3 regions of the Streptomyces sp. BR1 genome follow, and region 3 is predicted to be linked to each of the others. Evidence: riboswitches for the same ligand, from Rfam matches in the RefSeq annotation. Region 3 holds a riboswitch; each other region holds the start of a gene.
The links. Region 3 has a riboswitch for cobalamin ahead of metE (5-methyltetrahydropteroyltriglutamate--homocysteine S-methyltransferase). Riboswitches for the same ligand answer to the same signal wherever they lie in the genome.
Positions count from the first base shown of each region.

Region 1: another riboswitch for cobalamin. It lies ahead of ACT1U9_RS00720 (HoxN/HupN/NixA family nickel/cobalt transporter); the one in region 3 lies ahead of metE (5-methyltetrahydropteroyltriglutamate--homocysteine S-methyltransferase).
Region 2: another riboswitch for cobalamin. It lies ahead of ACT1U9_RS24470 (cobalamin biosynthesis protein); the one in region 3 lies ahead of metE (5-methyltetrahydropteroyltriglutamate--homocysteine S-methyltransferase).

Region 1 covers NZ_CM126252.1:162,251-172,751, forward strand. Annotated here, with positions in the region: gene ACT1U9_RS00710 (helix-turn-helix transcriptional regulator) at 1-97, opposite strand, end outside; gene ACT1U9_RS00715 (NAD(P)H-binding protein) at 214-1,053, shown strand; gene ACT1U9_RS00720 (HoxN/HupN/NixA family nickel/cobalt transporter) at 1,046-2,206, opposite strand; cobalamin riboswitch at 2,204-2,409, opposite strand; gene ACT1U9_RS00725 (TetR/AcrR family transcriptional regulator) at 2,888-3,649, shown strand; gene ACT1U9_RS00730 (hypothetical protein) at 3,781-4,527, shown strand; gene ACT1U9_RS00735 (penicillin acylase family protein) at 4,544-6,955, opposite strand; gene ACT1U9_RS00740 (YcnI family copper-binding membrane protein) at 7,088-7,786, opposite strand; gene ACT1U9_RS00745 (hypothetical protein) at 7,919-8,782, shown strand; gene ACT1U9_RS00750 (alpha/beta hydrolase) at 8,853-9,959, opposite strand; gene ACT1U9_RS00755 ((2Fe-2S)-binding protein) at 10,246-10,501, opposite strand, start outside.
Region 2 covers NZ_CM126252.1:5,612,046-5,622,546, forward strand. Annotated here, with positions in the region: gene cobN (cobaltochelatase subunit CobN) at 1-1,712, opposite strand, end outside; gene ACT1U9_RS24465 (cobyric acid synthase) at 1,709-3,217, opposite strand; gene ACT1U9_RS24470 (cobalamin biosynthesis protein) at 3,214-4,143, opposite strand; cobalamin riboswitch at 4,200-4,397, opposite strand; gene ACT1U9_RS24475 (hypothetical protein) at 4,501-4,725, opposite strand; gene ACT1U9_RS24480 (inorganic phosphate transporter) at 4,755-6,026, opposite strand; gene ACT1U9_RS24485 (class II aldolase/adducin family protein) at 6,236-6,895, shown strand; gene ACT1U9_RS24490 (alpha/beta hydrolase) at 6,990-8,114, shown strand; gene ACT1U9_RS24495 (hypothetical protein) at 8,229-9,659, shown strand; gene ACT1U9_RS24500 (VOC family protein) at 9,666-10,055, opposite strand; gene ypfJ (KPN_02809 family neutral zinc metallopeptidase) at 10,185-10,501, opposite strand, start outside.
Region 3 covers NZ_CM126252.1:1,532,209-1,542,709, forward strand. Annotated here, with positions in the region: gene ACT1U9_RS06280 (ABC transporter substrate-binding protein) at 1-383, opposite strand, end outside; gene ACT1U9_RS06285 (VOC family protein) at 621-1,415, shown strand; gene metE (5-methyltetrahydropteroyltriglutamate--homocysteine S-methyltransferase) at 1,472-3,790, opposite strand; cobalamin riboswitch at 3,961-4,158, opposite strand; gene ACT1U9_RS06295 (molybdopterin-dependent oxidoreductase) at 4,423-8,739, shown strand; gene ACT1U9_RS06300 (molybdopterin-dependent oxidoreductase) at 8,765-9,259, opposite strand; gene ACT1U9_RS06305 (molybdopterin-dependent oxidoreductase) at 9,312-10,501, opposite strand, start outside.

The DNA.
Region 1 (10,501 bases), 1.4 Mb from region 3:
GTTCGGACACCTCCAGCTCCGCCGCCACCTCGCGCGCGGTCACGCGCCTGCGGGTCTGCAGGAACAGCAGGGTCGCCACCAGACGATCGGCTCTCATACCGATCATTCTCGTTGGGAAACTGGCCAGGAGATGGCCAGTTCGGCTTCCAGGATGAGTACAGATCGAGCGCGGCGGAACGAAAGCCGCGCCACACCGACCATCTTGGAGAAATCATGATCGTGGTGACCGGAGCCACCGGAAATGTCGGACGGCATCTCGTCCACACCCTCGCCGCAGCGGGTGAGTGGGTCACGGCGCTCTCCCGTCGGGTGCCGACCGGGAACGTGCCGGGCAACGTCGAGTTCCAGCAGGCCGATCCGGCCCGGCCCGACAGCCTCAAGCGCGTCCTCGACGGGGCCGCCGCGCTGTATCTGCTGGTCCCCGGTGACGGCGAGGGCCTCGATCCGTACGCGATCCTCGACACGGCGCGGGCAGCCGGGGTCCGGCGGGTCGTCCTCCAGTCCTCGCAGGCCACCGCGACCCGGCCGGACTCCCCCGCGCACGCCCGGCTGCGCGCCTTCGAGGACGCCGTACGGGAGTCGGGCCTCGGCTGGACGGTCCTGCGGCCCAGCGGGTTCGCCTCCAACGCCTATATGTGGGCGGCCTCGGTCCGCTCGGACCGGCTGGTCACCGCGCCCTTCGGCGAGGTCGGCCTGCCCGTGATCGATCCGGCCGACATCGCCGCCGTCGCCGCCGCGGCCCTGCGCGACGGGAGCCACGCGGGCCGGACGTACGAACTCACCGGACCGGCCCCGGTCTCGCCGCGCGAGCAGGCGACGGCGATCGGTGATGCGCTGGGGACGCCGGTGCGGTTCGTCGAGCAGAGCCGGTCCGAGGCGCGGGAGTTGATGCTGCGCTTCATGCCGGAGCCCGCGGTCGAGGGCACGCTCGGCATCCTCGGCGAACCCACGCCCGAGGAGCGGCGGGTGAGCCCGGCCGTGGAGCGGATACTCGGCCGGGCACCGCGTACGTTCGCCGCGTGGGCGGCGGACAACGTCGTGGCCTTCAGATGACGTCCGCGGGTGCGGCCGTGTCCGGGCTGCCCTGACCGGGCACCTCGGCCGCGGCGGCCCGCACCGCCCAGCGCTGCTCGACCCTGGCCAGCCGCCAGTACGCCAGGGCGGCGGCCCACACCGCGACGAAGAGGCCGACGATGATGAACCCGACGTTGTCCAGGTTGAGTCCGGCGACCCACCCGGTGAGCCCGTCGCTCAGGTCGAGCTTGTCGTGCAGCACGCCCACCAGCTCGATCGTGCCGATCAGGAAGGCCACCGCGATCGAGAGCCCGGTGATGGTGAGGTTGTAGAAGACCTTGCGGACCGGGTTGGAGAATGCCCACTGGTAGGCGAAGTTCATGAACGTACCGTCGATGGTGTCGAACAGGCTCATGCCCGCCGCGAACAGCAGCGGCAGGCACAGGACGGCGTACCAGGGCAGTCCGGCCGCCGCGCCGGAGCCCGCCATGACCATCAGGGTGACCTCGGTGGCGGTGTCGAAGCCGAGCCCGAAGAGGAAGCCCAGCGGGTACATCTGGCCGGGGCGGGTGATCGACTTGGTGAACCGCCCCAGGATGCGGTTCATGAACCCGCGTGAGTCCAGGTGCTGTTCGAGCTGCACTTCGTCGTACGTTCCCGCGCGCATCGCCCGGAAGACCCGCAGGATGCCGACGAGGGCGACGAGATTGAGCGCCGCGATGAGGTAGAGGAACGAGCCGGAGACGGTGGTTCCCACGACGCCCAGCGTCTGGTGGGTGCGCGAGTCGTCGTTCATCAGGGTGCCCGCCAGCTGCGCGCCCCCGGCGACCAGCGCGGCCATCACGACCACCACGCTGGAGTGCCCGAGCGCGAACCAGAAACCCACGGACACCGGCCGCTTGCCGTCGGCCATCAGTTTGCGGGTGGTGTTGTCGATCGCCGCGATGTGGTCGGCGTCGAAGGCATGGCGCATGCCGAGGGTGTACGCGGTGATGCCCAGGCCGAGGCCGAAGGTCTTCGAGCCGACCTCGTAGTGACGCGGCACCACCAGCAGGAAGAGGATCCCGAACGCGACGATGTGCAGGGCGGCTATCACCGCCAGCAGCCAGGCAGTTCGGACGGTGTCCTCACGCCGCCAGTGAAACGGAGTGGGCAGGGTCATTCGTTCACGCTCCAGCACCTCGTGGATCATTTGCGAGATGCCGTGGCCGGTCTCCTGGCTTACGGGTGTCGCACCGCCCCTGCCTTCCCAGCGCCCTCACGGGCACCAGTGGCACAACGGGACGGGCTACCAAAGGCGTTCATGGCCTGAACGCTGTGGGACCCGATCACAGTGGCGAGGGCCGCTCCGGTCTTGCACCGGTCTTCCCGAACACCACGGCCCGCCAACCGTAGGTGGGGGTCCGCCTGACCTGCAAGTCCACCCAAATGGAGGCACTTCTTCCGGCGCGGGTGACGATCCGATTGCAGAGCGCCCGCACCCCGTCCCCCCGGCGGCGGAAGGGCAGTTGGACCGGATATGAACGCTTCCCAAGAGGAGAGAGCCCGCGCCCACCCTGCCGAACTCGCGGGCGCCTACTGGCTGAACCCCCCGCCCTCGCACCCCCTCGCGTGCACACACTGCGAACAGCAGCGGGCAGATGATGCCCCCGAAGACCCACGCCGGTCCGTGCGGCAGCGCCGCCGGTCGGCTCACCGGTGACACGACCGGCGCACGGACGCCCCGCCTCCACGCCGGGGGCTCGGGGCTGCCCGGCGCGCGCCGGATTCCCCACTCCCCCGCCATACACTGTTCGCCCTGCGTACGCCGTTCGTGGCGGCGTACAACGTGCCGTCGAGCCGATACGCTGGGGCGAAAGAGAGAGGAGGCCGGATGCCGGCCGAAACCCAGCCGACGCGGACCATCCCCTCGGTGTGGACCCGCCCCCAGCGCCGCAAGCGTGAGCAGCCGTCGCTGAGCCGTGACCACATCGTGTCGGCCGCCCTCGAACTGCTCGACGCCGAGGGCATCGACGCGCTCAGCATGCGCAAGCTCGGCAGCCGCCTCAACGCGGGCGCCACCTCGCTCTACACCCATGTGGCCAACAAGGACGAGCTCATCGAGCTGGTCGTCGACGAGATCTACGGCGAGATCGAGGTCCCGGACACCACGGACAGCCCCGACGAGTGGCGCGCGGCCGCCACCCACTGCGCCCAGAGCCTGCGCTCCGCCTTCCACCGCCACCCGTGGATCGTGTCGGTGCTCGGCGAGGCGGGAGTGGCCGCGCTCGGACCCAACATGATGCGGATGTCCGAGGGCCTGCTCGGCGTGTTCGAGCGGGCCGGGTTCACCCTGGAGGCGGCGGACCGGGCCGTCAACGCCGTCGCCGCGTATGCCATCGGAGTGTCGACCACCGAGGCCGCCTGGCTCACCACGCTGGCCCGCAGCGGTATGAGCGAACAGGAGTGGGTGGCGGGTCTGTGGCCCGCCGCCGAACGGGCCGTCGAGCCCTACCCCCGGCTGCGCAGGCTGTACGCCCTCCAGCGCGAGCAGCAGGTGGGCAGCGCCCGCGACGACGGTTTCACCGACGGTCTCGACTGCGTCCTCGACGGCCTCGAAGCCCGGCTCGCCCGCGCGCGGGGCGCCGGCGGCTGACGAGGCGCTGTCGGCGGCGCCCCGATATGCCGGTCCGCCCCGCCGTGGTTACGCTGCGCACAGCGCGAGGGGCACGAGAAGGGGCCGACCGCATGGACGACCGGCAGCGGCCCGGCGGGCCGGACTGACCCATGGGCGACTGGTACCGGCGCGAGATCCTGGACCCGGGCAAGCAGCCACTGCTGTTCCTGCTGCTCGGCTTCCTCGGGGCGTTCCTCTTCATCCGGTTCAGCGTCCGGATGATCCGCGCCGAGGTCTCCTGGTGGCCCAAGAACGTCACGCCCGGCGGGCTCCATATCCACCATGTCGTCTTCGGCGTGGTCTTCATGATCATCGGTGGTCTCGGTCTCGCCTCGCCGATCGGCGGCGAGCGTCCATGGGCCGAGATCGAGGCCGCGCTCTTCGGCATCGGCACGGCGCTCGTACTCGACGAGTTCGCCCTGATCCTGCATCTGCGGGACGTCTACTGGTCCGAGGAGGGCAGGCTCTCCGTCGACACCGTGGTGCTCGGCGCGGCGGTCTGCGGACTGCTGCTGCTGGGAGCTGCACCGTTCGGCGTCAACGACGCGTCGGTCGACGGCGCTCCCGTCTCCGGCTGGACGTACGCGGTCGTGGTCGGCGTCAACTCGGCCTTCGCACTGGTCGCCCTGAGCAAGGGCAAGGCCTTCACCGGCCTGCTCGGCGTCCTGGTCCCGCTGTTCGCCGTGGTCGGTGCCCTGCGCCTGGCCCGCCCCGGCTCGCCCTGGGCCCGGGCCCACTACCCGCCCGGCAGCCGCAAGGCCGAGCGGGCGCGGGTCCGGGAGGAGCGCGAGGGCTGGCGCCGCCGTCTGCGCATCAGGGTGTACGACGCGATCGCCGGCCGCCCTTCGATCCCCTGACCGGACCCGCCGCCGGTCACCGACGCAGGACCGTGGTCCGCCCCTGCGGATCGGCCGCGATCTCCGCCTCGGTGAACCGTTCGGTGACCCACTGCTTGCGCGAGAACAGCTCGGTCTGGTCGGTGTAGTGGGGCGACCGCGGGTTCGCGGACTCGCCGTAGGTGAGGATCGTCCGGGTGCGCGGGCCCTGCGGGGTCAGCTGTGTGGCCATGATGAAGCTGGACCCGGACGCGTACGCGTCGGGCTCGACCGGCCCGGTACCGCCTCCGCGGCCCGAGTCGGGGGACGCGTTGACCACGTTGAAGCAGCCCTCGCCCCCGGAGCACCCGGGCAGCGGGATCCCGTTCCAGCGCTGGACGCTCCCGATGGGCGCGTCGAGCGGGACCTTGCGGGCCGCCAGCGTCTGCACCGCGTCCGCGAGGGCGCCGCGCACCTGCGTGTCGTCGCCGTTGAGGCCGCGCGGGGTGGTGAGGGGCTGCGCCGGGTCGTACGGCACCCGGTACCACTGGTGCGGCCCGCGCCGGATGCCGTTGTAGAACACGTGCCACAGCACCGAGCCGTGGCTGTCCGGGTCGTCGCGGGTGTCCCAGGCGGCGAGCACGTCACAGGCCGCACGCACATCGACCTGGCTGCCGTCGGTGGCCGTCAGAACGGGGTGCGCACGGCACATCGCGACCGCGTCGTCCCGGCCGAGCTCGGCGGTGTAGTCGCGGTCACCGAGCATGCTCGCCTGAAGCGTGGACAGGTCGAACCCCGGCTTGCCGAGCCCGTCGGTGCCGTCCCGGCGACCGGCGATCATCTGGAGCCCGAGCTGCGCACGCGGACCCAGCGGGTTGCCACTGGTGTCGTACATCCTCGGGTAACCGGTCAGCGGCGCGGCGGGGTTGGTGAGGTAGGAGCCGTTGTTGGAGTTGGCCACATAGTCCGTACGCGTCAACTGGGGTTGACTGGCCGGGCCGAAGAGGCCGCGCACGAGCGCGTCCGGGTCGCTGCCCCAGTCGCAGGCCGTGCGCGAACCGTCAAGCACGACAGGCAGGTCGTCGTGGCCGCCCGGCACAGCGCACTGCTTCAGCTGGTCGTCGCTCACGTGCGGGACGACGGAGGAGTCCGTGAAGTACGCCGTGCCACTGGTGTCGGTGGCGATCGTGTATGTCCAGGGCACGCCCTGGTAGGTGCGCTGCGCCTGCTTCAGCTCGGCGAGGTTCTTCGCTCTCCCCATCGCCAGCCACTCGTTCATCGAGCGCAGGTTGTCGGCGTTCGCGTCGCGCAGGGCGTATGCCTCGGTGGCCGTCCAGCCATCGGCGAGGACCGGTCCGTAACGGGAGCTGTACAGGGTGCGCGTGACGGTGGACTGCTTGCCGTCGGCGTCCCGGACCGTGACCGGTACGGTCCGGCGGGTCATAGGGACCGCCTTGCCGTCCACGAGGTAGCTGGTCGGGTCGCCGGGCGCGAGCGTGAGGCGGTAGACGGAGGCGTGGTCGGTGTAGCTGGTGGTGTGCGTCCAGGCCACGTTCCGGTTGTGGCCGATCTCGACGAGGGGTGTGCCGTAGATACCCGCGCCTGACACATCGAGGGTCCCAGAGATCGTCAACTGCACCTGGTAGAAGCGGTAGTTGCCGATCCAGGGCAGATGCGGGTTGGCGAGGAGCATGCCGTCCCGCCCGCGCGTCAGATCACGGCCGAGGGCCCAGCCGTTGCTGCCGAGGTCGCTCTTGGCGCGTGTGGACGAGGTCGTACGGGACGGCAGCGGCTTGGGCTTCAAAGACTTGCCCGCGCCCGGCGGGGTCGCGGTGCCGATGGCCTGCTTCAACGAGGCCGCTCCGCTGCTGGCGTTGAGGTCATGGATGAGGTTCCAGATGTCCATGGCGGTGATCGCGCCGACCCACGGCTTCCCCTTGCAGGTCGGATCGGGCAGCTTCGCCACAGCGGTGTCCCGGAGATAGCGGTTGTACCCGGCGGCGTAGCCCTCGACCATACGGCGCAGCTCGACTGTCGGACCGAGGGGCGCCGGGCGGTCGAGCAACTGCCGTACGGTACCGGCCTTGCGCACCCCCTGGTAGTACGTGTCGCTCGCGAGGTTGGGGGTGCCGTCACCGGAGTCGGCCGTGGCGCCGAAATACGTGGAACGCTCACCCCGCAACGTCACCACCTCGTCGGCGAGCTGGCACACGTTGTCCTGCGCGAACGCGTACCCGTACCCGTATCCGAGGCCCGCGTAGTCATGGGCCAGGATGTGCGGGATGCCGTACTCGGTACGGCGGATCTGTGCGGTGTAGCCGTGGTCACCGGAGGGCTGCCGCACGGCCGGGGTCGACGGGGCGGCGGACGCGGATCCGGGCAGCAGCGCCGCCGTGACCGACGCCAGACAGAGCGCGACGACGGAGGGCGCCAACCTCCGTACAGATACGCTCTTCTGACGTCTCGTCACAGAGCTTGTCATTCTCACCATGCGGCCAAGGCTGCCGTGCGCGGTGGGCGGTCGCCATCACCCCGGCGGTCGAAGTTGCCGCGTGGCAGTGGCTCCAAGGATGTACACCCTGAGACGGATCCACCGACGGCGTCAGCCGCGTGCGGACCTCGCGCTGCGGACGGCGAAGGCGGCTGCGGCCACGCCGAGCACTCCGACGGCCAGGCCCGCGATGCCGAGCCCCCGGGCCGTGGAGTCGCTGCTGGACGCGCTCGCCTTGGGGGCGGTCGAAGCGGACGGCTGGGTGCCGGACTTGGACAGCTGGGGCGACGGCTGGGTGAGGTTGAGCACCGGTGCCGGGTTCGCGGGCTCGTCCTGGCCCGGGTGGCTCTCCTCGATCCAGCGGGCCACCTCGCCGTCGGAGTACGTCTGGAGCGTCTTGAAGGTCAGCTGGTCGGCGTTGTCCGGCAGTTGGCCGTACGCGACATGGAAGTCCTGGTACTGGCCGGGCTTGATGGTGCCGCCGGTCCAGGTGATCTCCGAAACCGCCTCGCTGATCGTGCCGTCGTCCGTCTTGACCGGAGTCTTCAGCTTGGTGGTCGTCACCTGTGCGGTCCAGCCCGCCTCCGGGGTGACCAGCATGGAGAGCACCGGGTGGTCGGTGGGCACGACCACCTGGACCTTGGTGGTGTCCGCGCCGCTCTCCTCGTTGGGCACCCGGAACGTCAGAACGCCGTCCGTGGCCCCCTTGGCGGCGTTGTCCGCATGGACGGTGACGTGCGCGAACGCCGCGCCCGTGGCGGTGAGCACCCCGGCGGCCGCGAGCCCGGCGCCGACGCTCCCAACGGCCATGAGGCAAAGGTTGGTTAAAGCGACGCAACCCGCGAAGGCCGACCGGGCTCTTCTCCTGTGAGCGCCCTTCCGGGAGAGGCCGGTGAGCGCCGGTGAAGACTTCCCGGGAGGTATCCGGGGGAAGGAACGACGGTGTCGCGCAGCACGGTTCGGGCCGCGGCCGTCATCGGTCTCGCCCTGCTGACCCCCTGGTGGGTCCCGGCCTCCGGCGCGTCGGCCGACGCGCCCGCACCCACGGCCTCGGCGAGCGCCGCCTCCAGGCCGCAGCTGGACTTCTTCAGCGGCAACCGCGTCGAGGCCGGTGACTCCTTCGGGGTCGGCATCCGGAACATGCCCGCCGGGTGGGACGAGGTCACCGTCACCTCGCCCGCGCTGGCGAAGCCGATCCACCTCACCCCGGAAGGCAAGGGCTCCCGCGACTCCGCTCTCGTCCCGGCCAGGGGCGGCTACCCCGTACGCGCCGACGCCGCGCCGGGCACGTACACGCTCACCGCCACCAGCCACGGCCGGGCGGTCGCCACGGCGCCGCTGGAGGTCGCGCCGGTCAACTCGCTCACGGTCCGCCGGTTCGGCGTTCTGACGCACTCCACGCGCATGGGCGACCCCGTACGGCCGGGCAGCAAGGTCGTCGTGGTGCTCGCGGACGAGCACTTCGCCGAGAGCGGGGGCTCGCGTGTCGTCAGGTCACCCGCTTTCGAGCACGACGTGACCATCCGGACGGACAGCCCGGACGACCCCGGCTGCAAGTGCGACGACGGGTCCACGCTGTACGCGGGGCATATCAACCTGCGCCACGATCTTCGGCCGGGGACGTACCCGCTCACCGTGATGGCCGGCCACGGCCATCGACCCGTGACCGCGGAGGTCACCGTCGCCGGTGAGCCGGTCTCGCACTCCGGCCCCTGGCTGATCGCAGGAGCGGCCGCCGGGGCCCTCGCGCTGGGCACCGTCGGCGTACTGCGCCAACGCGCCCGTAGGCGCCGCACCCCGGCCTGACCGCCGCATGGGAAACGGCGGCCGGGCACAAGCCCGGCCGCCGCTCATGTCTCACACCTCACACCCCGCGTCACTGCGAGGCAGTGGGCCCCTCGATCTGTTCACTGATCCAGGCCATGCTGCTCTCGTCCATCCCCTTGATGTACGAGACCGCGTTGTGCTCACCGCCCTGGATGACCTCCAGATGCGTATGGATCGGCCCCTTGTTCCCGTACGTGGCGATGTACTTGTCCACCTTCGGGATGACGGATTTCTCCTTCGTCCCGTACTGGAACGCCAGGTACACGTCCGGACCCTTGGCGGCGATCAGCTGCTTGGAGAGCACCTCGGGGTTGTTCTCGGCCTTCTCCTTGGGGTGGCCGTTCCACAGCCGCGAGTCGGGGACGATGTCCGGGCCCGACGCGATGACCGCCTTGAACTTGTCCGGGTGCTTCAGGACGGCCTTGAGGCCCGCGAAGCCGCCGGAGGACGAGCCCATGAAGGCCCAGCCGTCCCGCGACTTGATCGTCCGGAAGTTCTCCTTCATCAGCTCCGGCACGTCCTCGGTCAGCCAGGTGCCCATCTTCGGCTGGTTGGGGATGTCGCTGCCGTCCCAGTAGAGGCCGCCGTCGTCGGGGTGCGGGTTGAGCACCGGCATCGCCAGCAGGAACGGTTTGCCCTTGCCGCTCTCGGCCCACTTGGAGATGGACGACTCCAGCTTGAGGTTGTTGTCCATCCAGTAGTTGTTGGGGTAGCCGGGGCCGCCCGGAAGCGCGATCAGCACGGGGAAGCCGCTCTTCTCGTACTTCGGGTCGTCGTACTCCTTCGGCGCCCAGACCCACACCTTGCCCGTGAAGCCGGACTTCTTGCCGGTGATCGTCGTGACACCGACATGCGTGCCGTTACTGAGCGTGCTGGAGATCTTGAATTTGGCATCCGGACCGGTCGGCATGAGCGTCTTGGAGTCCGCGGGCTGCTGCGGGGTCCCGCCGGGCTTGTTGTCGATCTTGCCGTACGAGATCGGGTCGCCCTTGTCCGTGAAGGGCGGTATCTGGAAATAGCTCATGACCGGCCAGGCGATCGCCCCCAGCAGGACGAGGGATGCCACGACGAAGAACCACCTCCGGGCCTTGGAGGCGCGGCGGTGGCCCTGGGACTGGTATGTCTCGCTCCTGGTCCTGGTGGACGCGTGCGACATCAGAATGGCTCCGGCTTGCTTCTGCCCCTCGGGGCACGACGGTCGTGTTCCGCCTCCGGGGATGAACGGGGGCGGGACAAGGTTTCCAAATTTGCCGAACCGTGATCAAGGCTTGACGTTCTCCGGACCAACGCGGAGATCATCCCACGAGTCCGTACGGACCCTGGCATATCAGGGCCGACGCCCGCCACGGGGGGGGTGGGGCCGGCTTCGGCTGCGGACCGTGCGTGGCTGGTCGCGCGGTTCCCCACGCCCCTAAAGATCGCGGCACCCCGCGAAGGTTCCGCTAGAAGTTCTTCGCTCCCGCCGTGATCGCCTCCCGTATGCGGTGGTACGTGCCGCAGCGGCAGATGTTGCGGATCTCGTCGAAGTCCGCGTCGCCGATCTCATGGCCGGCGGCGCGGGCCTGGCGGACCTTGGCAACGGCGGCCATGATCTGGCCGGGCTGGCAGTAGCCGCACTGGGCCACGTCGTACTCCAGCCACGCCTCCTGCATCGGGTGCAGGTCCTTGCCGACCGTGGCGGGCAGGCCCTCGATGGTG
Region 2 (10,501 bases), 4.1 Mb from region 3:
GGCGGCACCAGGTGGTCCACGACGGTGGCGTGGCCGCGCCGCTTGGCCTGGGTGCCCTCGCCCGGGTCGTTGACGATGAACGGGTACACGAGCGGCAGGTCGCCCAGGACCGCGTCCGGGCCGCAGCCCGACGACAGGCCGAGGCCCTTGCCCGGCAGCCACTCCATCGTGCCGTGTTTGCCCATGTGGACGATCGCGTCGGCGCCGAAGCCCCCCTCCGATGTCGCAGTCTCCAGCCAGCGGTAGGCCGCCATGTAGTGGTGCGACGGGGGCATGTCCGGGTCGTGGTAGATCGCGATCGGGTTCTCGCCGAAGCCGCGCGGCGGCTGGATCATCACGACGACGTTGCCGAACTGGAGGGAGGCCAGCACGATCTCGTCGCCGTCCACATAGAGCTGGCCCGGCGGCTCGCCCCAGTGCTCCAGCATGCTGTCGCGCAGCTCGGGCTCCAGCTTCTCGAACCAGGCCCGGTAGTCGGCGAGCGGTACGCGCGCGGGGGCGGCGGCCAGCTGCTCCTCGGTCAGCCACTCCACGTCGTGGCCACCGGCGTTGATGAGCCGGTGGATCAGCTCGTCGCCGTTGTCCGGGTGGCCCTCGACCACGTATCCGGCGTCCCGCAGCGCGTCCAGGACGCGGACGGCGGAGGCGGGGGTGTCCAGGCCCACCGCGTTGCCGACGCGCGAGTGCTTGGTCGGGTAGGCGGTGAAGACGAGCGCCAGCTTCTTCTCGGCGTTCGGCTTGTGCTTCAACTTGGCGTGCCGTACGGCGATTCCGGCGACGCGCGCGGCCCGCTCGGGGTCGGCGACGTAGACCGGGACGTCGTCCGGGCCCTGCTCCTTGAAGGAGAAGGGGACCGTGATCAGGCGTCCGTCGAACTCGGGGATGGCGACCTGCATCGCCGCGTCCATGGGGGAGACGGCGGCGTCCGAAGCCGCCCAGGCGGCCTTGGACGAGGTGAGGCAGAGCCCTTGCAGCACGGGGACATCGAGGTCGGCGAGGGCGCCGATGTCCCACGCCTCCTCGTCGCCGCCCGCGCTCGCCTGGGACGCGGTGGTGCCGCCCGCCGCGAGGACGGTGGCGATCAGCGCGTCCGCCTTGCCGAGCTCCTCGTAGAGCGCGGCTTCGGCGCCGCGCAGTGAACTCACGTACACCGCCAGGGCGTTGGCGCCCTGGGCCTCGATGCGGTCGCAGAGCACATCGACGAAGGAGGTGTTCCCGGAGAGCTCATGGGCGCGGTAGAAGAGCACGCCCACGGTGGGGCGCCCCTCCACGTACGCGCGCGTGCCGTGCACGCCCCACTCCGGCATCTTCTGCGGCTCGGCGAAGCCGACACCCGTCAGCAGCACGGTGTCGGAGAGGAACCGGGCGAGCTCCACGAGGTTGCCGGGGCCGCCCTCGACCAGATAGCGCAGGGCCTCCGCGACCACGCCGGCCGGGACCGACGACTCGGCCATCAGCTCCGCGTCCGGCACGGACTCGCCGCCGAGCAGCACGGTCGGGATCCCGGACGCCTTGAGCGCCGCGAGCCCGTCCTCCCAGGCGCGCTTGCCGCCGAGGAGGCGCACGACGGCCACCGACGCGCCCTCGATGAGCGCGGGCAGCTCCTCGGCCACGTCGATACGGGTGGGGTTGCCGATCCGGTAGGGCGCCCCGGAGGCCCGGGCCGCCAGGAGATCCGTGTCGGCGGTCGACAACAACAGCACAGTGCTCATGCGGGTGCTCCAGGTGCGATGAAGGGAAGTCCTGCGGGCGCGCCCTGCTCGATGAGCCGCATGAGCGCGTCCGTGTCCGCGTGTTCTTCGATGAGGTCGCCGAGGCGGTCCAGCTGCTCTTCGCGCAGCGCGCCGAACGAGGTGTCCGGGGCGGGCACGAAACGCCGACCCGCGGCGCTCGCGACCTGCTCCAGGAACCGTCGTCTGAATCCGTCGCTCTCAAGTGACCCGTGCCAGTGCGTCCCCCAGACCGCACCGACCCGGCATCCGTCCAAGAAGGCTTCCCCGCCCAGCACTTCGGCGACGCCGTGGTGGATCTCGTATCCCTCCACGCGCTCGCCCAGCGCCTCGCCGGTCGGCCGTGCAAGTGTCTTCCGGGCCGCGAACCGCACCCGCACGGGCAGCAGTCCGAGACCCGTCACGGAACCCGCCCGTGACTCGACCTCGTCATCGATGTGCTCACCGAGCACCTGGAACCCGCCGCAGATCCCCAGCACCGGACGCCCCTCGGCCGCCCTGCGCGCCAGCTCCCGCGCCAGCCCCCGTTCCCTCAGCCATTCCAACGCCCGGACCGTGCCCCGGGTTCCCGGCACGACGACCAGATCCGCGTCGGCCAGTTCCTCGGGCCGGTCCACGAACCGTACGACCACGCCGGGTTCGGCGGCGAGCGCGTCGACGTCGGTGAAGTTGGACATCAGCGGGATCGCGCAGACCGCGACCCGCAGCACGTCCTCGCCGATCGGCGGCGCCACCACGGACTCGCGCACGGCGCCGCGCAGCGACACTCGCAGGCCGTCCTCCTCGTCGATGCCGAGCCCGTGCGCGTACGGCAGGATCCCGTACGTATGACGTCCGGTGAGGCCGCGCAGCATGTCGATGCCGGGCTGAAGGAGCGAGACGTCGCCGCGGAACTTGTTGACGATGTACCCGGCGACCAGCGCCTGGTCCTCCGGCGAAAGGAGCGCGGTCGTACCGAAGAACGAGGCGAAGACCCCGCCCCGGTCGATGTCGCCGACCACGACCACCGGGAGCTTCGCGGCGCGCGCGATGCCCATGTTGACGATGTCGGTGCGCCGCAGGTTGATCTCGGCCGGACTGCCCGCCCCCTCGCAGATCACGGCGTCATATGTGCCCCGCAGCCGCTCCAGACAGTCCACGACGGTCCCGAGAAGCGCTTCCTGGCGCCCGCCGTGGTAGCCGCGGGCGCTCAGTTCGCCGACCGGCTTGCCCATCAGTACGACCTGGCTCGACCGGTCGCTCCCCGGCTTGAGCAGCACGGGGTTCATCAGCGCCGACGGCTCCACGCGCGCGGCCTGGGCCTGCATGGCCTGGGCGCGCCCGATCTCGGCGCCCTCGCGGGTGACGAAGGAGTTGAGGGACATGTTCTGTCCCTTGAAGGGCGCGACCTTGACGCCCCGGCGCACCAGCCACCGGCAGATCCCGGCGGTGACGACGCTCTTCCCGGCGTCGGAGGTGGTGCCCGCGACCAGCAGTCCGCCACTCATGTCCGTACCTTCCTCACCGCGATCGCCACGCCGAGCGCCAGCCAGCCCACCCGCCGCGACAGCCGCACCGCCCGCTCGATGTCGGGAACTTCCACCGCGCGCCCGCCGTTGTTGAGCACAGGACGGTGCTCGACCCGGCCGCCGTACGAGAGGGTGCCGCCAAGACGTACGCCCAACGCGCCCGCGAACGACGCCTCGACGGGGCCGGCGTTGGGGCTCGGATGCTTGGCCGCGTCGGACCGCCACGCGCGCGCGGCGGCTCCCGGCGCGCCCCCGGCGGCCACGGCGAGCGCGGCGGTGAGCCGGGCGCCCGGCCAGCCCGCCACGTCGTCCAGGCGTGCCGAGGCCCACCCGTACCGCAGATGGCGCGGCGAACGGTGACCGACCATCGCGTCCAGGGTGTTGACGGCCCGGAACGCGACCAGGCCGGGCACGCCCGCGAGCGCGCCCCACACCAGCGCGCCCACCACGGCGTCGGAGGTGTTCTCGGCGACGGACTCGACGACCGCGCGCGCGATGCCGGGCGCGTCCAGGGACTGCGGGTCGCGCCCGCACAGATGCGGCAGCCGCGCGCGGGCGGCCTCGACGTCCCCGGCCTCAAGGGCGGCGCCGATCGCGCGGGCCTCGCGGCCCAGCGAAGTGCCGCCGACGACGGCCCAGGTGGCGGCGGCGGTCAGGGCGACGGACGCGGCGGGGCGGTCGCGCAGCGCGCGCGTGGCGAGCAGCGCGGCGCTCGCGGCGCCTCCGGCGCACACGGCGGTGTGCAGTGCGCCCCAGCCCCGGTGGTCGCGCCACAGCGCGCGCTCGACGGCGGCCGCGGCGCGGCCGAACGCGGCGACCGGATGCCCCCGGCGGGGATCGCCGAGGAGCAGGTCGCCGAGGAGCCCGGCGGTGGCGCCGTACGCGAAGGTGCGATCGGCACGCATCGGATCAGCCCGCCGCAACGCCGCGGAGAGCTCCGGTACTTCTGGGGGGTGCCGGCAACAGGCAGGCGCGCATGGCGGTATGTCCTCACTCAGGGTGTCCGCGCCCTGGTACGACGTCGACCGGCGGTGAGAGTTCCTGGCTCACAGGGGTTCATTCCCCGATGACAGTGGCGGGACCGCGCCGGATTCGCACCGGCTTCCTCTTCTGCCGCCGTAAATGGCTCGGGCAGTCCACCACGCCCGCGAACGCCCGTCAACTCGCTGCTGACCTGCGACGGGAGAGTGTGCCGAGGCACACAGAGAACCGCCCTCCGGGGAGACCGGAGGGCGGTTCTGGAGACGCGTGGACAGTCGCTGTTACTTGGCGACGATCAGGTTGATGCCGTACGCGACGGCCGCCGCGCAGAGCGCGAAGCAGGCGTACGCGGTGGTGCGGGCCAGGGCGACGTTGCCCTTGCCGGACGCGGCCGACTGCTGCTTGCTGAGGCCGACGATCCCGACGGTGAACAGGCCCACCAGGCCGACGGTGACGATGAGGCTGACACCGAAGACGGTGCCGAGAGCTGCCCAGTCGATGTGCATGACGATTCCTTAGAGGGTGCGCGGCCGGGTCAGACGGCGGCCGGGCGGGCCGGGTCGGCGGGGGCCACCGGGGCCGGGGCCGGGATGGTGGCCGTCAGATCGGCGGCCACGGCGGCGACGGTCGGGGGCGGGGTGACCGCGGCGATCGCGGTGGTGACGACACCCGCGGGCTCGGCCGGGGTCTCGGTCACGGCGTCGGCCGGGGCGTTGGTGACGTCGGTGTGGGAGACCGGCTCGCGGCGCGACAGCTTCCAGATGAAGCCGGAGCCCGCGACCAGCAGGATCGCCACCAGGACAATGCCCCAGGTGCCCTGGCCGGTCAGGAATTCGGCGCCGGCGCCGACCAGACCCGCGGCCGGCAGGGTCAGGCCCCACGCGACGAACATCCGGGTCGCGGTGGACCAGCGGACCACACCGCCCTTGCGGCCGAGGCCGGCGCCCATGACGGAGCCGGAGCAGACCTGGGTGGTGGAGAGCGAGAAGCCGAGGTGCGAGGAGGCCAGGATGACGGTGGCGGCACCGGACTGGGCGGCGAAGCCCTGCGGCGGCGCGAGCTCGGTCAGGCCCTTGCCCATGGTGCGGATGATGCGCCAGCCGCCGAGGTAGGTGCCCATGGCGATGGCCATGCCGGCCGAGACGATGACCCACATCGGGGGGTTGGCGCCCGGGTGCAGCACACCGCCGGTGACCAGGGCGAGCGTGATGATGCCCATGGTCTTCTGCGCGTCGTTGGTGCCGTGGGCGAGCGAGACGAGACCGGCGGAGGCGATCTGGCCCGCCCGGTAGCCCTTGGCGGTGGCCTTCTCGTCGGTGTTCCGGTTGATCCGGTACGTCAGGCGCGTCGCCAGCATCGAGGCGAAGCCCGCGACGATCGGGGCGGCGACGGCCGGGAGCAGCACCTTGGTGACGACGGTGGAGCCGTTGACCGAGGACCAGCCGGCCGACATCACGGCCGCGCCGATCAGACCGCCGAACAGGGCGTGCGAGGAGCTGGACGGCAGGCCGAGCAGCCAGGTCACCAGGTTCCAGAGGATGGCGCCGACGAGCGCCGCGAAGATCACCTCGGTTCTGATGCCCTTTTCGTTGATGATCCCGCCGGAGATCGTCTTGGCGACCTCCACCGACAGGAACGCGCCGACCAGGTTGAGCGCCGCGGACATGGCCACGGCGGCTTTGGGCTTCAGGGCGCCGGTCGAGATGGTCGTGGCCATCGCGTTGGCGGTGTCATGGAAACCGTTCGTGAAATCGAACACTAGAGCTGTCACGACCACAATGGCGAGCAGCAGCGTGATGTGTTCCATTTACCCAGGCAATCGTTCGACGTCAGTGGCTGGACGAACGTAAGTAACCTGGATGAACGGAAGGTGAACTGGGGCGGGCTTAGTGGTGTCTCTGACCGGTTTTTGCTGGGGGCAGGCCCTGACAAACCCGGTGAACAGGCGAAACGGCCCATAGAAGAGATTCTGCTCACTCCCCGGCGCGCCCTCCGGGAGCTGCGAGGATCGCGTTCATGGGAGAGCCGGACCACCACGAACCGACCGCCGCCGCCTGGGCCGAACTGACCGCCACCGCGCGGCGGACCGCCGCGGAAGGGCTGGTCGTCGGCACCTCGGGCAATGTCTCCGTACGGGTCGGGGACCTGGTCCTCGTCACCCCCACCGGGGTCCCTTACGACCGGCTCGGCCCGGACGACACCGTCGCCGTCGACCTCTCGGGCCGCCAGGTCATCGGCACGCTGAGGCCGACCAGCGAGCTCCCCATGCACCTCGCCGTCTACCGCGCCACCGACGCCCGGGCCGTCGTGCACACCCACGCCGTGCACGCCACCGCCGTCTCCACCCTGGTCACCGAGCTCCCGCCGGTCCACTACATGACCGCCACGCTCGGCGGCCCGGTCCGGGTCGCGCCCTACGCGCTGTACGGGACCGAGGAACTGGCCGAGAACATGCTGGGCGCACTGGAGGGCCGCACCGGATGCCTCCTCCAGAACCACGGAACCATGACGTACGGAACGACCCTTTCCCAGGCGTACGACCGGACCGCGCAGCTGGAGTGGATGTGCCGGCTGTGGCTCGCCGCGTCCTCCGTGCCCGGCCGCACCCCGTCCCTGCTCTCCGACGCCGACCTGGAGCGGGCCGCCGAGCAGTTCCGGGGGTACGGGCAGCGGTGACGGGCGGGCCGCGCGGGATGGGCGGGGACGCGGGCGTGCCCCGGTAGGCCCTCGCCCACTGGCCGTACGGCCAGGGGCTGCCGACACTGGAACGGTGCGCCCGGCTACAGCGACGGCAGCGGCCGTCACCACACTCATCGGCGTCGGCGCGGCCGCGGTGGCCGCCGGACGGTACGCGAGCGACGCGGCCCTCAAGGCGCCGCCACGCCCGCTGCCCACCGACCCCGAGCTCACCGTGCACGCCACGGCACCCGGGCGGATCGCCCTGACCCGCTGCCTCGCCGCGCTGCGACCCGGTGTGTACGGCATCGAGGGGTCCGGCATCCACGCGGTGGTCGGCGAGGTCGTCGACCATGCCCAGCACCCGGCGGACACCGTGGTGCGCCGTCTGGAGCGGGTCACCCGGGGCAGCCCGGAGCCGGGGGACCGGGTGTGGATGACCCCGCAGATCCACCGGGGCAACCCGGGAGAGGCCCTGGGGCTCGACCACAAGGACGTCGAGATCCCCTCCGAGCTCGGCGTGCTGCCCGCCTGGCTCGTCGAAGGCGCCCGGAAGACCTGGGTGATCGCCGTGCACGGCCTGGGCACAACCCGCGAGCACACCCTGAACACCATGGAGTTCCTGCACCGCCAGAAACTCCCGGTGCTCGCCCTCTCCTACCGGGGCGACGAGGGCGCGCCCCGGTCCCCGGACGGGCTCGCGCACCTCGGCGACTCGGAGTGGCGCGACCTGGACGCCGCGATCCGGTACGCCGTACGCAGCGGCGCCGAGCGCGTCATCCTGCACGGCTGGTCCACCGGCGCCACCATGGCGCTGCGCGCCGCCACCGACTCCGCGCTGCGCGACCGCGTCGGGGGCGTCGTGCTCGACTCGCCCGTCCTCGACTGGGAGGGCACCGTGCGCGCCCTCGCCATCGCCAACGGCGCCCCGAGCGCCCTCCTCCCGCTCGCGGTCCGGGCTGCCCAGGGCCGCACCGGCCCGCACGGAAACCATCTGCGCGAGGCGGCCGACCCGCACGTCCTGCGCGTCCCGGCGCTCGTCTTCCACGGCCCCGACGACACCCTGGCGCCCTGGCACCCGACCCGCGAACTGGCCGCCCGCAGACCGGAACTGGTGACCCTGCACACGGTCCAGCACGCCCCGCACGCCGCGATGTGGAACGCGAACCCCGCGCGCTACGAGGAGGCACTGCGGCGCTTCCTCACACCGCTGATGTGACAGACGGGGCCGACGCCTTCGAAGCGGCGGCCGGGGCCGGGCCTGGGGCGGGCCCGGAACCAAGGCATCGCATTCCGTTTGGGCTTTCGGGCCGTCAGCGGGAAGACTGCACCTGTGACGTCCCGGAAGCCTGAAGAGAAGTTGCCGCGCGACTCCAGACTGCGGCTTGTCCGCGCCCCGCATTCGAAGGAAGCCCGCCCCCTGGCCACCGCCCGCCGGGCCGTGACGGACCGGCGAGCCCGTCCGGGCTCCCGGCCGCCGGAGGGCACCCCGGCCGCCGCCGAACTGGCCCGCCAGGCCAGAGTGGTCCTCGCCGACGCCGTACGGGTCGCCCGCTGGGCCGACGCCGAGCGCGCCCGGGGCAACGCCCCACGCCCCGCCCCGACGGGCACCCTGTCCGCTCCGGCCGCCGAACAGGCCGCCGCCGCGCTGCGGTTGACATCGGCTCAGGTGCGGGCCGGCTGGGACCGGGCCCGGCTCGCCGGACTCGTCGAGCTGCACGGCGGCACCGCACGCCCCGGCTGGCGGCTGCGCGCCTGGGACCGCGACGACGCCGCCGTGCTGCGCGGCTGGGTCGCCCTCTTCGACGCCTGGTCGATCGTGCACCCCGCCCCGGCCGCCATCGCGCCCGCCGCCGTGGCCGAGGTCGTCGAAGCCGTCCCCCAAGTGCTCTCCCTCCTCCAGCTGTCGGCCGGTCCCGTCCTCGTACCGGCGCTGCTCGATCTGCTCGGCCAGCGCGTCGCGGAACTGCGCGACGAGCGCTGCGAAGTGCCGCACGACGCCGAGGCGGACGGCGTCGTCGGCGAGGGACCCGCCGCTCTCGCCTTCCTCTCCCTGCTGCTCGACTGGGTCCTGGCCGGGCTCGCCGCCGTCGGCGCGCTAGTCCTCGGGGAGGGCCAGGCCACCCTCACCCCGCTCGGCAGCTGGGCGGTGTGGGTCAAGCTGGAGCAGATCTGCGTCGCCGCGCAGAGCCCCGCCGGGAACATCGAGCAGTCCGCCGAGGACATGCTGCGCGGCTGCGCCCGGCTCACCCCCGGCCCGGCCCGCGCCGAGTACCGCGCCTGGCTCGCGGCCCGGCCCGTCGGCAGCGCCGTCACCGAACTCCTCGACGCCGCACGTGGCGAGGACGCCCTGGTGCGCGGTCTCGCCTTCGAGGCGCTGCGTGTGGTGGGCGCCCCGGCCGAGCCCGAGGTGCGCGCGGCCACGGACGAGATCTTCCTGCGTCCGTACGCCCTGCTCTGGCTCGCCGAGCACGAGGGGAGCGACCCCGAGGACGCGACCGCCGTCCTCACCCGTGAGGAGTCCACCTGGCTCTGGGTGGACACCGCGGCGGCCGTCGCGGACCACGGCGAGGTCGAGTTGATGGTGCGTCACCTCGACTCGGCCGTGCAGGGCACCGTGCCCGCCCTGCTCGACGAGGTCCGGGTCGTCGGCCACCCCCGCACCGTCCAGGTCCTGGTCGCGCTCGCCGCCGCCCACCCGGACCCGGCGCTCGCCAAGGCCGTGCGCCGCGCGGCGTTCCAGGTCCACACCGGCGGGGTCTAGGGCACGTCAGCCGCTCGCGCCGGGGGCGTACGTACCGAAGCTCCACACGTTGCCCTCGGCGTCGCGCGCCATGTAGTCGCGCGATCCGTAGTCCTGGTCGGTGGGCTCCATCAGGATCTCCACACCGTGTTCCACGGCCCGTTTGTGGTGGGCGTCCACGTCGTCCACCACCACGTACACCCCCGCCGGGCCCGCGTCCCGCATGGTCTGATCGAAGAGGCCGCCGCGTCCCTTCGAACCCAGCATCACCACGCCGGTCCCGCTGGCCAGTTCGGCGTGGAACACCGTGCCGTCCTCGCCCTCGTACACACTCAGCTCGCTGAACCCGAACGCGTCCTTGAGCAGGCTGATCGCGGCCTTCGCGTCCGTGTACAGAATCGTCGGATACACACTCATCGCGAAACTCCCTTTCCGAGCCCTCGGACCCGTCCCCGGGCCCGCGTCATGCCGCCGATGTGATCTGGAACTCAGTCTTGCACCGGCCACTGACAACGGCCGGTCCGGCGGCGCGCGGACGGTGCGGGGTCAGCGTGCGAAGGTGTCGCAGCGGCCCATGTCGCCGGTGCGGAAGCCCGTGGCGAACCACTGCTGGCGCTGCTGGGCCGAGCCGTGCGTCCAGGACTCGGGGGTGACCCGGCCCTGGAACTTCTCCTGGATCCGGTCGTCGCCGACGGCGGCCGCCGCGTCCAGGCCGTCGTGGATGTCCTGGTCGGTGAGCTTGGTCAGCAGCGGCCGCCCGGTGCGCTTGTCCGGGGTCGTGGTGGCGTGGTGCGCCCACACGCCCGCGTAGCAGTCGGCCTGGAGCTCGACCTTCACGGCGTTGCTGCCCGCGCCCTGGCGGC
Region 3 (10,501 bases):
AGGTCGCGCGAGTGCCCCACGTCGATCACGACGACCGGAACGTGCTCCTCCAGGTGTTTGGCGGTCTCGGGGGCGAGCCCGTAGACCTGACCGCCTCCGTAGCTGACGGCGACCACGAGGTCCGGTGTGCCCTGGAGCAGTGTGTCGAGGTCCAGGGAACCGCCCGCGCCCAGGTAGCGGACCCGGTCCAGGGGCAGCCCGCCCGCCTTGGCCCGGTCGGGCGCAGCGCCGTCGTGGAAGGAGCCGAAGACGGCTTCCACGCCCACTCCGTGGTCCCACAGCGTGGCCGCGGCCTGGAGGTAGGCGGTCACCCGGGCGGGCGCCCTGCCCGCCGCCGCCCTCTGCCCGCGGTCGTCCGAGAACTGCCAGACCGGCTTTTCCATGAGGTCACCCGCCCCTGTACGTCTGCTCCGCGCCAGCGCCGGGTCGACGCCGTACGCCCGAGTCTCCCGCCCCGCCAGGATCCGTACCCGAGTACCTGCCCGCCAGGCGGCGCGTCACCCCTGTCCGCGCTCCGGGCGTCCGCGCCCCGGCGGGTGGAAGCGCTCGGCGCGCGGGTCGCCGCACGGCTGGCTAGCGTGGCAGGCCGGACCGTCCGTCACACAGGAGAGAGCACTGTCATGGCCGCAGACCCCGAGGGCACTCCGTGTTGGGCCGATGCGATGTTCAGCGACGTCGAGAAGGCGAAGAGCTTCTACAGCGATGTGCTGGGCTGGACGTTCGGCGAGGCCAACTCCGAGTACGGCAACTACACGCAGGCGTACGCGGACGGCAAGGCGGTGGCCGCCGTCGTGCCGCCGATGCCCGGGCAGGAGGGGCAGTCGGCGTGGTGCCTGTACCTCGCGTCGCCGGATGTCGCCGCGACCGCGAAGAAGATCACCGACAACGGCGGTGAGGTCCTGATGCAGCCGATGCGGGTCGGCGACTTCGGCTCGATGGCCATCGCGCGCGAGCCGAGCGGCGCGGTCTTCGGCGTCTGGCAGGCGGGCAGCCACGAGGGCTTCGAGGCCAAGGGCGTGCCCGGCGCGTACTGCTGGGCGGAGGTGTTCACCCGTGATCCGGCGAAGGTGGACACGTTCCTGCCCGCGGTCTTCCCGTACAGCGCCAAGCAGATGCAGGACGACGCGGCCGACTTCCGGGTCTTCAGCGTGGGCGGGGACATGGTCATGGGGCGGATGAAGATGGGCGAGGAATTCCCGCCGGAGGTGCCGCCGTACGTCAATGTGTACTTCGCCGTGGACAACTGCGACACAGCCGTCGAAAAAGCGACCAAGCGGGGCGGCATCCTGCGGTTCGGGCCGATGGACACACCGTTCGGCCGGTTCGCGGCGCTCACCGACTCGCAGGGCGCGGCCTTCTCGGTGATCGACATGTCGACGACACAGGGCGACATGCCGAAGATGGCCGACGTGTAGCGAGCTCGTATCCGTTGAGGGCCTTCACGCGTGCGTGAAGGCCCTCAACGGCCGATTCACCTACCCGCCGTCTCCGCCCTCACCGTGCGGGCGGCCGCGACCAGGTTCTCCAGGGACCGCCGGGTCTCGGCCCAGCCGCGGGTCTTGAGCCCGCAGTCCGGGTTGACCCAGAGCCGGTCGGCCGGGACGGCCTCAAGTCCCTTGCGCAGCAGGGCGGCCGCCTCCTCCGCACTCGGTACGCGCGGCGAGTGGATGTCGTAGACACCGGGGCCCACCTCGCGCGGATAGCCCGCGGCCGCGAGTTCGTCAGCGACGCGCATATGGGAGCGGGCCGCCTCCAGGCTGATGACATCCGCGTCGAGGTCGTCGATGGCGCGCAGGATGTCGCCGAACTCGGCGTAGCACATGTGCGTGTGGATCTGGGTGTCCGGACGTACGCCCGCGGTGGTCAGGCGGAACGATTCTGTCGCCCAGGCGAGATAGGCCGCGTGGTCGGCGGCGCGCAGTGGCAGCGTCTCGCGCAGGGCGGGCTCGTCGACCTGGATGACCGAAGTCCCGGACCGTTCAAGGTCGTTCACCTCGTCGCGCAGGGCGAGCGCGACCTGGCGGGCGGTGTCGGCGAGCGGCTGGTCGTCGCGGACGAACGACCAGGCCAGCATGGTGACCGGCCCGGTGAGCATGCCCTTGACCGGACGGCTGGTGAGCGACTGGGCGTACTCGGTCCAGCGCACCGTCATCGGGTGCGGCCGGGAGATGTCGCCGGCCAGGACCGGCGGGCGGACATAGCGCGTGCCGTACGACTGGACCCAGCCGTGCTGGGTGGCGAGGTAGCCGGTCAGCTGCTCGGCGAAGTACTGCACCATGTCGTTGCGTTCGGCCTCGCCGTGGACCAGGACGTCGAGGCCGGCCTTCTCCTGGAAGGCGACGACCTCGCGGATCTCGCCCCTGATGCGCTCCTCGTAGCCGTCGGTGTCGATGCGTCCGGCGCGCAGATCGGCGCGCGCGGTGCGGACCTCGGCGGTCTGCGGGAACGAGCCGATGGTGGTCGTGGGCAGTACGGGTAGGCCGAGGCGGGCGCGCTGGGCCGAGGTCCGCTCACCGTACGGCTGGGAGCGGCGGGCGTCCGCCTCGGTGACAGCGGCGCTACGCGCGCGTACCGCCGGGTCGCGGGTGAGGGCGGACCCGGCGCGGGAGGCCAGATCGGCCCGGTTGGCGGCGAGTTCGGCCGCGATGATGTCGGGGCCCTGGGCGAGGCCCCGGGCGAGGGTGACGATCTCGGCCGACTTCTGGCGGGCGAACGCCAGCCAGCGGGTGATCTGCGGATCGATGTCACGTTCCGCCGTCGCGTCGAGCGGGACGTGCAGCAGCGAGCAGGAGGCCGCGACGTCGACGCGGTCGGCGAGGCCAAGGAGTGTACCGAGGGTGGCCAGCGACTTCTCGTAGTCGTTGATCCAGATGTTGCGGCCGTTGACGACGCCCGCGACCAGGCGCTTGCCGGGCAGTCCGCCGACGGCCGCGAGGCCGTCCAGGTTGGCGGCGGCCGGTCCCGTGAAGTCCAGGCCGAGGCCGTCCACGGGCGCCTTGGCGAGGACGGGCAGGGCGTCGCCGAGCTGGTCGAAGTAGGACGCGACAAGCAGCTTGGGGCGGTCCGTGAGGCTCCCGAGCGTCTCGTACGCGCGCGTGGCGGCGGCCAGTTCGGCCGGGGTGCGGTCCTGGACGAGGGCGGGCTCGTCGAGCTGGACCCACTCGGCGCCCGCCGCCCGCAGATCTGCGAGCACTTCGGCGTAGACGGGCAGCAGCCGCTCCAGCAGGGTCAGCGGCTCGAAGTCCGGGGCGACCGAGGGGGCGGGCTTGGCGAGCAGCAGATAGGTGACCGGGCCGACCAGGACGGGCCGGGCGGCGACGCCGAGCGCGAGCGCCTCGGTGAGCTCGGCGACCTGCTTGGCGGAGTCGGCGCCGAAGGCGGTGTCGGGGCCGAGTTCGGGCACCAGGTAGTGGTAGTTCGTGTCGAACCACTTGGTCATCTCCAGCGGCGCCACGTCCTGGGTGCCGCGTGCCATGGCGAAGTAGCCGTCCAGCGCGTCGGCTTCGACGGCGGCGCGGTGGCGGGCGGGGATCGCGCCGATCATCACGCTGGTGTCGAGGACGTGGTCGTAGTACGAGAAGTCGCCGGTGGGGACCTCGTGGATGCCCGTGTCGGCGAGTTGGAGCCAGGTGGCGCGGCGCAGCTCGCGGGAGGTGTCCCGCAGCTCCTCGGCGCTGACGCGGCCCTTCCAGTAGCCCTCGACGGCCTTCTTCAGTTCACGGTGCCGGCCCTGGCGCGGGTAGCCGTACACGGTGGCCCGTGCTGCCGCGGCTGCGGACTTGGTGGTCACGGATCTCTCCTTCGCGAGAATGTCCCGGAACGACCCCGGCACGGGTCGCGGACGCGAAGGGATGACGGACGGGGCCACGCGCGCGAGCTGCCGCGCCGATACGCCCGCCGTACACGCCGACCCGCCCACGAGGTCACCGGGATCTCCGCGCGCGTGGGTCCGCGCGCGGGCAGCGGGCAGGTCTTCGGACTCGCGGGCACGTACACCGGTCTCCCGGCGGACTCCTAGTGGCCGTCGCTTCCCGGACCCGGTCGGGTCCAGTGCGTATGACGGCGGTCGTTCCCGCTCACCGCTGCGGGGCAGTCCCGGATTCCCACCGGGTTCCCTCTTGCGACGCGCCTGCCTGGCGGACAGGTGCGAACCAGCTGCGTGAGCCACCCTACAGAGTGCGTCGGACAATCGCGCTCAGTAATAAATCGGGCCACCCATGGCCTGTTTCAGCCCCCTTTTACGTCCCCGTTCGGGCCCGCCCACGCGCGCGTTGCCGCAGTCGAACACTCATGCTCACATCCTCGGGTCGCGGTTAGTGTGGCTCGCGTAACCACGCACGATCTCCGCGCGTGACATCGACGTAACGGGCATTTCGTACGGTCGGAACACAAGGATCCGGCCGGGACGAGAGGGGACCCCCGTTGACCGCACAGGACTCGCGGACCGGCACCGAGCAGGTCCGCACGGTCTGCTCGTACTGCGGTGTGGGCTGCGGGATGGTCCTCGACATCGGTGCGGGCCCCGACGGGCGGCGCACCGTGCTCAAGGCGTCCGGCGACAAGACCCACCCCGCCAATTCCGGCCGCCTGTGCACCAAGGGCGCGACCACCGCCGACATGCTGGCCGCACCAGGGCGGCTCACCACCGCGCTCGTGCGGGGCGAGCGCGGGGACGGGCCCGTCGCCGCCCCGGTGGACGGTGCGATCACCGCCACCGCACACCGCCTGCGGTCCATCGTCGACGAGCACGGGCCGGACGCCGTCGCGCTGTATGTTTCCGGCCAGATGAGCCTCGAGGCGCAGTACCTGGCGAACAAGCTGGCCAAGGGGTTCATCGGGACCAACCAGATCGAGTCCAACTCCCGGCTGTGCATGGCCAGTGCGGGCAGCGGCTACAAGCTGTCGCTCGGAGCGGACGGCCCGCCCGGCTCGTACGAGGACTTCGACACGGCGGACGTGTTCCTCGTCATCGGCTCCAACATGGCCGACTGCCACCCCATCCTCTTTCTGAGGATGATGGAGCGGGTCAAGGCGGGCGCGAAGCTGATCGTCGTCGACCCCCGGCGGACCGCGACCGCCGCCAAGGCCGACCTGTTCCTCCAGATCGAGCCGGGAGCCGATCTCGCGCTGCTCAACGGGCTGCTGCACCTGCTCCACGAGAACGGGGACACCGACCCCGCCTTCATCGCCGGGCACACCGAGGGCTGGGAGGCGATGGAGGAGTTCCTGGCCGACTACGCGCCCGCCACGGTCGCCGGGATCACCGGGATCACCGAGGACGACATCCGTACGGCGGCGCGGTGGATCGGGGCGGCCGGGGAGTGGATGAGCTGCTGGACGATGGGGCTCAACCAGTCCACCCATGGCACCTGGAACACCAACGCCCTGGTCAATCTGCATCTGGCGACCGGCGCGATCTGCCGCCCGGGCAGCGGACCGTTCTCGCTCACCGGCCAGCCGAACGCGATGGGCGGCCGCGAGATGGGCTACATGGGCCCCGGGCTGCCCGGACAGCGCTCGGTCCTCGTGGACGCGGACCGGGCGTTCACCGAGGAGCTGTGGGAGCTGCCCGCGGGCACACTGCGCACCGACGGGGCGGGGCTCGGCACCATCGAGATGTTCCGGCGGATGGCCGAGGGGGACATCAAGGCGTGCTGGATCATCTGCACCAACCCGGTCGCCTCGGTCGCCAACCGCCGCACCGTCATCGAGGGCCTGGAGGTGGCCGAATTCGTCGTCGCCCAGGACGCGTTCGCCGAGACCGAGACCAACGCGTACGCCGATGTGGTCCTGCCCGCCGCGCTGTGGACCGAGGCCGAGGGTGTGCTGGTCAACAGCGAGCGCAACCTGACGCTGGCCCGCCGCGCCGTCGACCCGCCCGGCGAGGCGCTGCCCGACTGGCAGATCATCGCCCGGGTGGCGTGCGCGATGGGGTATGAGGAGGCGTTCACCTACGCCTCGGCCGAGGAGATCTTCGAGGAGATCAAGCGCGCCCACAATCCCGCGACCGGCTACGACCTGCGCGGGATCAGCTACGAGCGGCTGCGCGCCACACCCGTCCAGTGGCCTGCCGCCAACTCCGGGGAACCGGACCGCAATCCCATCCGTTATGTGGACGGGAAGGGCGGTGGCCCGGAGTTTCCGACCGCGAGCGGGCGGGCGGTGTTCCACGCCCGGCCACACGTCCCGGCCGCCGAAATGCCGGACGACGCCTTTCCGTTCGTACTCAACACCGGGCGCCTGCCGCACCAGTGGCACACGCTCACCAAGACCGGAAAGGTGGACAAGCTCAACAAGCTCAACCCGGCGCCGTTCGTCGAGATGCATCCGCAGGATGCCGAGGCGCTGGGCATCGCCGACGGGGACTCGGTGGAGGTCGCCTCGCGGCGCGGGCGGGCCGTGCTGCCCGCCGTGGTGACCGACCGGGTGCGGCCGGGGTGCTGCTTCGCGCCGTTCCACTGGAGCGACCTGTTCGGCGAGTACCTGAGCGTCAACGCGGTGACCAGCGACGCTGTCGACCCGATCTCGCTCCAGCCCGGCTTCAAGATGTGCGCGGTGTCGCTGACCAAGGTGGCGACTCCGGCCGCGCCCGTGGCAACGGCGACGGGTGCGGGCACAGATACAAACGCAGGCACGGGCACAGGCAGCGGCACGGGCACAAGCGCAGGCACAGGCACGAGTGCGGGCACGACAGCTGCAACCACACCATCAACTCCCCACACACTGGAGGCTATTGACACGATTCCGCCGAGCGGAGCCGGCAGCCCCGCTGCCGTGTTCGGGCTCGACGTCCAACCGCCGGTCCTCGCCGAGCACGAACGCCGATACCTGGTCGGATTTCTCGCCGGGCTGGAATCGGGGGCGCCCGGGGTTCCCGTACTGCCGCCAGGGGCGCCGTTCTCCGAGGAGCACGCGCTGTGGGTGAACGGTGCGCTGGCCGGGATGTACTCACGGGCCCCGCGAACCGCCGCGGAGCCGGGCGACGTACCCGCCGAGCCCTCGGGCCGTGACGTGGTCGTCCTGTGGGCTTCGCAGACCGGCAACGCCGAGCAGGTCGCGGCCGTCACCGCCGAACGGCTGACCGCCGCCGGGCATCGGACCGCGCTGCTCGCCATGGACGACACCGGACCGGGCGCACTGTCCCCGGACGCCGATCTGCTGCTCGTCACCAGCACCACCGGTGACGGCGACGCGCCCGACAACGGCACCGGGTTCTGGGAGGCCCTGGCCGCGGCGAGCGCTCCGCGCCTGGAGGGGCGGCGCTATGCGGTGCTGGCCTTCGGCGACTCGTCGTACGACGAGTTCTGCGGGCACGGGCGACGTCTCGACCGGCGACTGGACGAGCTGGGCGCGGTGCGGCTGCTGGCGCGCACAGACTGCGAACCGGACTTCGAGGAGCGGGCGCAGGGGTGGCTGGACGAGGTGCTGGCGTTGCTGGGCGCGTCCGCGCCCGAGCCCGGGATGCCCGGCGCGCCGGGGATGCCCGGCGCGTCCGGTTCCTCCGGAGCGCCCGGGATGCCGGGCACGGCCGGCACCACCGCGACGCCGCGTTCGGCCGCTGCCCCGCGATCGGTCGGCGCCTCGCTGCCGCTGTCGAGTTCGCGGGCCGCCGCGGTCACCGCCAAGCTCACCGGGAACTCGCTGCTGAGTCTGCCGGGGGCGGGCAAGGAGGTGCGTCGGTTCACGTTCGACACCCGGGAGAGCGACACGCCGCTCACGTACGCCGCCGGGGACGCGCTCGGGGTGCATCCCGTCAACTCCCCCGCGCTCGTGGCCGAATGGCTCGCGGTGACGGGGATCGACGCCGGGGCGCCGATCGAGATCGGCGGGGTCGGTAGGGCGGGAGAGGTCCGGCCGGTGGAGTTCGGTACCGCGCTGCGCGAGCACCTGGACATCACCACGGTCAGCCATGACCTGCTGAAGTTCCTCGCCGAACGCACCCACGACCGTGAGCTGCGGCAGTTGCTGCGGCCCGACAACAAGTGGCAGCTGACGCGCTGGTCGTGGGGGCGTCAGGCGATCGACGCGATCGCCGAGTACGGGGTGCGGGCGAGTGCGCAGGAGTGGGCGGGTGTGCTCAAACGCCTTCGGCCCAGGCTGTATTCGATATCGTCCAGCCCGCTGGCCGACCCGTACGAGGTGTCCTTGACGGTGTCGGTGGTGCGGTACGAGAACCGGCTCGGGCGCCCGCGCCAGGGTGTGTGCTCGGCTCTGCTCGCGGACGCCCCGCCGGACACCCTGATGCCGGTGTACGTGCAGCGCACCCGGCACTTCCGGCCGCCCTCCGACCCCACGACGCCGATGGTGATGGTCGGGCCGGGCACCGGCGTCGCCCCGTTCCGTGGCTTCCTCTACGAGCGCCGGGCGCTCGGCCATACCGCCCCGAACTGGCTGTTCTTCGGCGAGCAGCACCGTGCGAGCGACTTCTACTACGAGGACGAGCTCGCCAAACTGAGCACCGAGGGCACGCTCACCCGCCTGGACACCGCGTTCTCGCGCGACCAGCGGGCCAAGGTGTACGTCCAGGACCGTATGCGCGAGCACGGCCCGATGCTCTGGTCCTGGCTCCAGGACGGCGCGCACTTCTACGTCTGCGGCGACGCGTCCCGCATGGCCAAGGACGTCGACAGGGCGCTGCGCGACATCGCGATAGCGCACGGCGGGCTCGACGAGGACGCGGCGGCGGCGTATGTGAAGCAACTGACGGCCGAGAAGCGGTACGTGCGCGACGTCTACTGAGCGCTCGGACTCCCCACAAGGCCGCTCAGACGCCCGCTTCTCCCCCGCCCTCCACGGCATCGGCCGGGAACGGGCCGACCCATATGCGGGTGATCGCGCTGACATAGCGCGCCCCGCAGCGGTCGGAGGGGACCACCAACTGGCTTCCCTCGGCGTCCAGTTCGCGGCCGTCCATGCGCGTGGCCAGCAGGACCGGCCGGTCGCCGAAGTCGGCGTCGATCTCCGCCCAAGCGAGGACGGTGTGGTGGCCGTCGCCGCCGTCGACGGCCAGCAGGAAGCGCGAGCGGTCCTTGCGGCGGCGGATGTCGAACCCCGGCCCGGCGTCGCCCACGACCTCCCGCAGCAGCGGCCCCTCGAACGAGTGGCGCTGCGGGCCGCTGGTCGCGCAGTCGAAGACGACATCGGCCCGGTGCGCCGCCCAGCCGCCGCGCAGATCCGCGACGGTGAGCGCGGCGGGACGGGCCACGTCCCCGCACAGGGCGAAGGCCCTCGGCGCGGGCTCCGGCAAGGACCCCAGCATGAGCCTCGACTGCGAACCGAGTTCCCGGTTCTGCCTCGCTGATGTGAATCCACTACCCGACATGGTCTTGCACATGCCCATCCAGGGCGAGCCATACACGGTCCCGGGTCACGGGCAGCTCGGTGAAGCGGATGCCGGTCGCGTCGCGCAGCGCGTTGGCGAAAGCCGGGGCGACCGGGTTGAAGGGGCTCTCGCTCATCGACTTGGCGCCCAGCGGTCCGATCGCGTCGGCGGTCTCCATGAAGTGGACCTCCGTGCGCGGCACATCCGCGTACTGCGGCAGCCGGTAGCGGCGGAAGGCGGCCGTGGTGACCTCGCCGCGCTCGTCGACGCGTACGTTCTCGAAGAGGGTCGCGCCGAGGGCCTGGGCCACTCCGCCCTCGACCTGGCCCCGGCACTGCATCGGGTTCATCACCCGGCCCGCGTCGGCGGCGTGCACGCTGCGCAGGATGCGGATCTCGCCGGTGCCGGGGTCGACGGCGAGGCGGAACCACTGGGCGTTGAAAGCGACCGAGCGGGGCGAGCCGCCCCAGTGGCCGTCGGCGCTCAGCTCGCGCCCGGCCGCGCGGGCGACCTCGTACAACTCCTTGAGCGCGACCGTACGGCCGTCGCACTCGACGGCGTCCTCGGTCAGCCGACATACATCGACGGGCACGCCGGTGTGCTCGGCGGCGTACGAAAGTATCTGCTCCGCAAGGGAGTTGGCGGCGCGCATGACGGCCTTGCCGGCGACGACCGTGCCGGCCGAGCCGAAGGCGCCGGTGTCGTGGCGCACGACGTCCGTGTCCGACTGGCGGATCGCGATGCGGTCGACGGTCGTGCCCAGGGCCGAGGCAGTGATCTGCTTGTGGACGGTCGTGGTGCCGTTGCCGAACTCGGCGGTGCCGACGGCGATGTCGTACGTACCGTCGTCCAGGAGTTTCACCGCCGCGTCGGCGAAGTGGCCGCCGGGCGGGCCGGTCGCGATCATGGACATGCCGGTGCCCTGGCCGACCAGCCAGCCCTCGGGGGCGTCGGCGGCGCTGCGGTCCTCGCGGATCGCGTCGCGTACGACCTGAAGGCACTGGTCGAGGCCGTAGCTGGCGATCTCCAGGTCCTCCTCCTCGCCACCGGGGCTGATCATGTGCTCGCCGGGGCCGATGATGTTGCGCTCGCGCAGGACCAGCGGGTCGATGCCCAGGCGCCGGGCCAGTTCGTCCATCGCGGACTCCACGGCGAAGGTGACCTGGCCGAGGCCGTAGC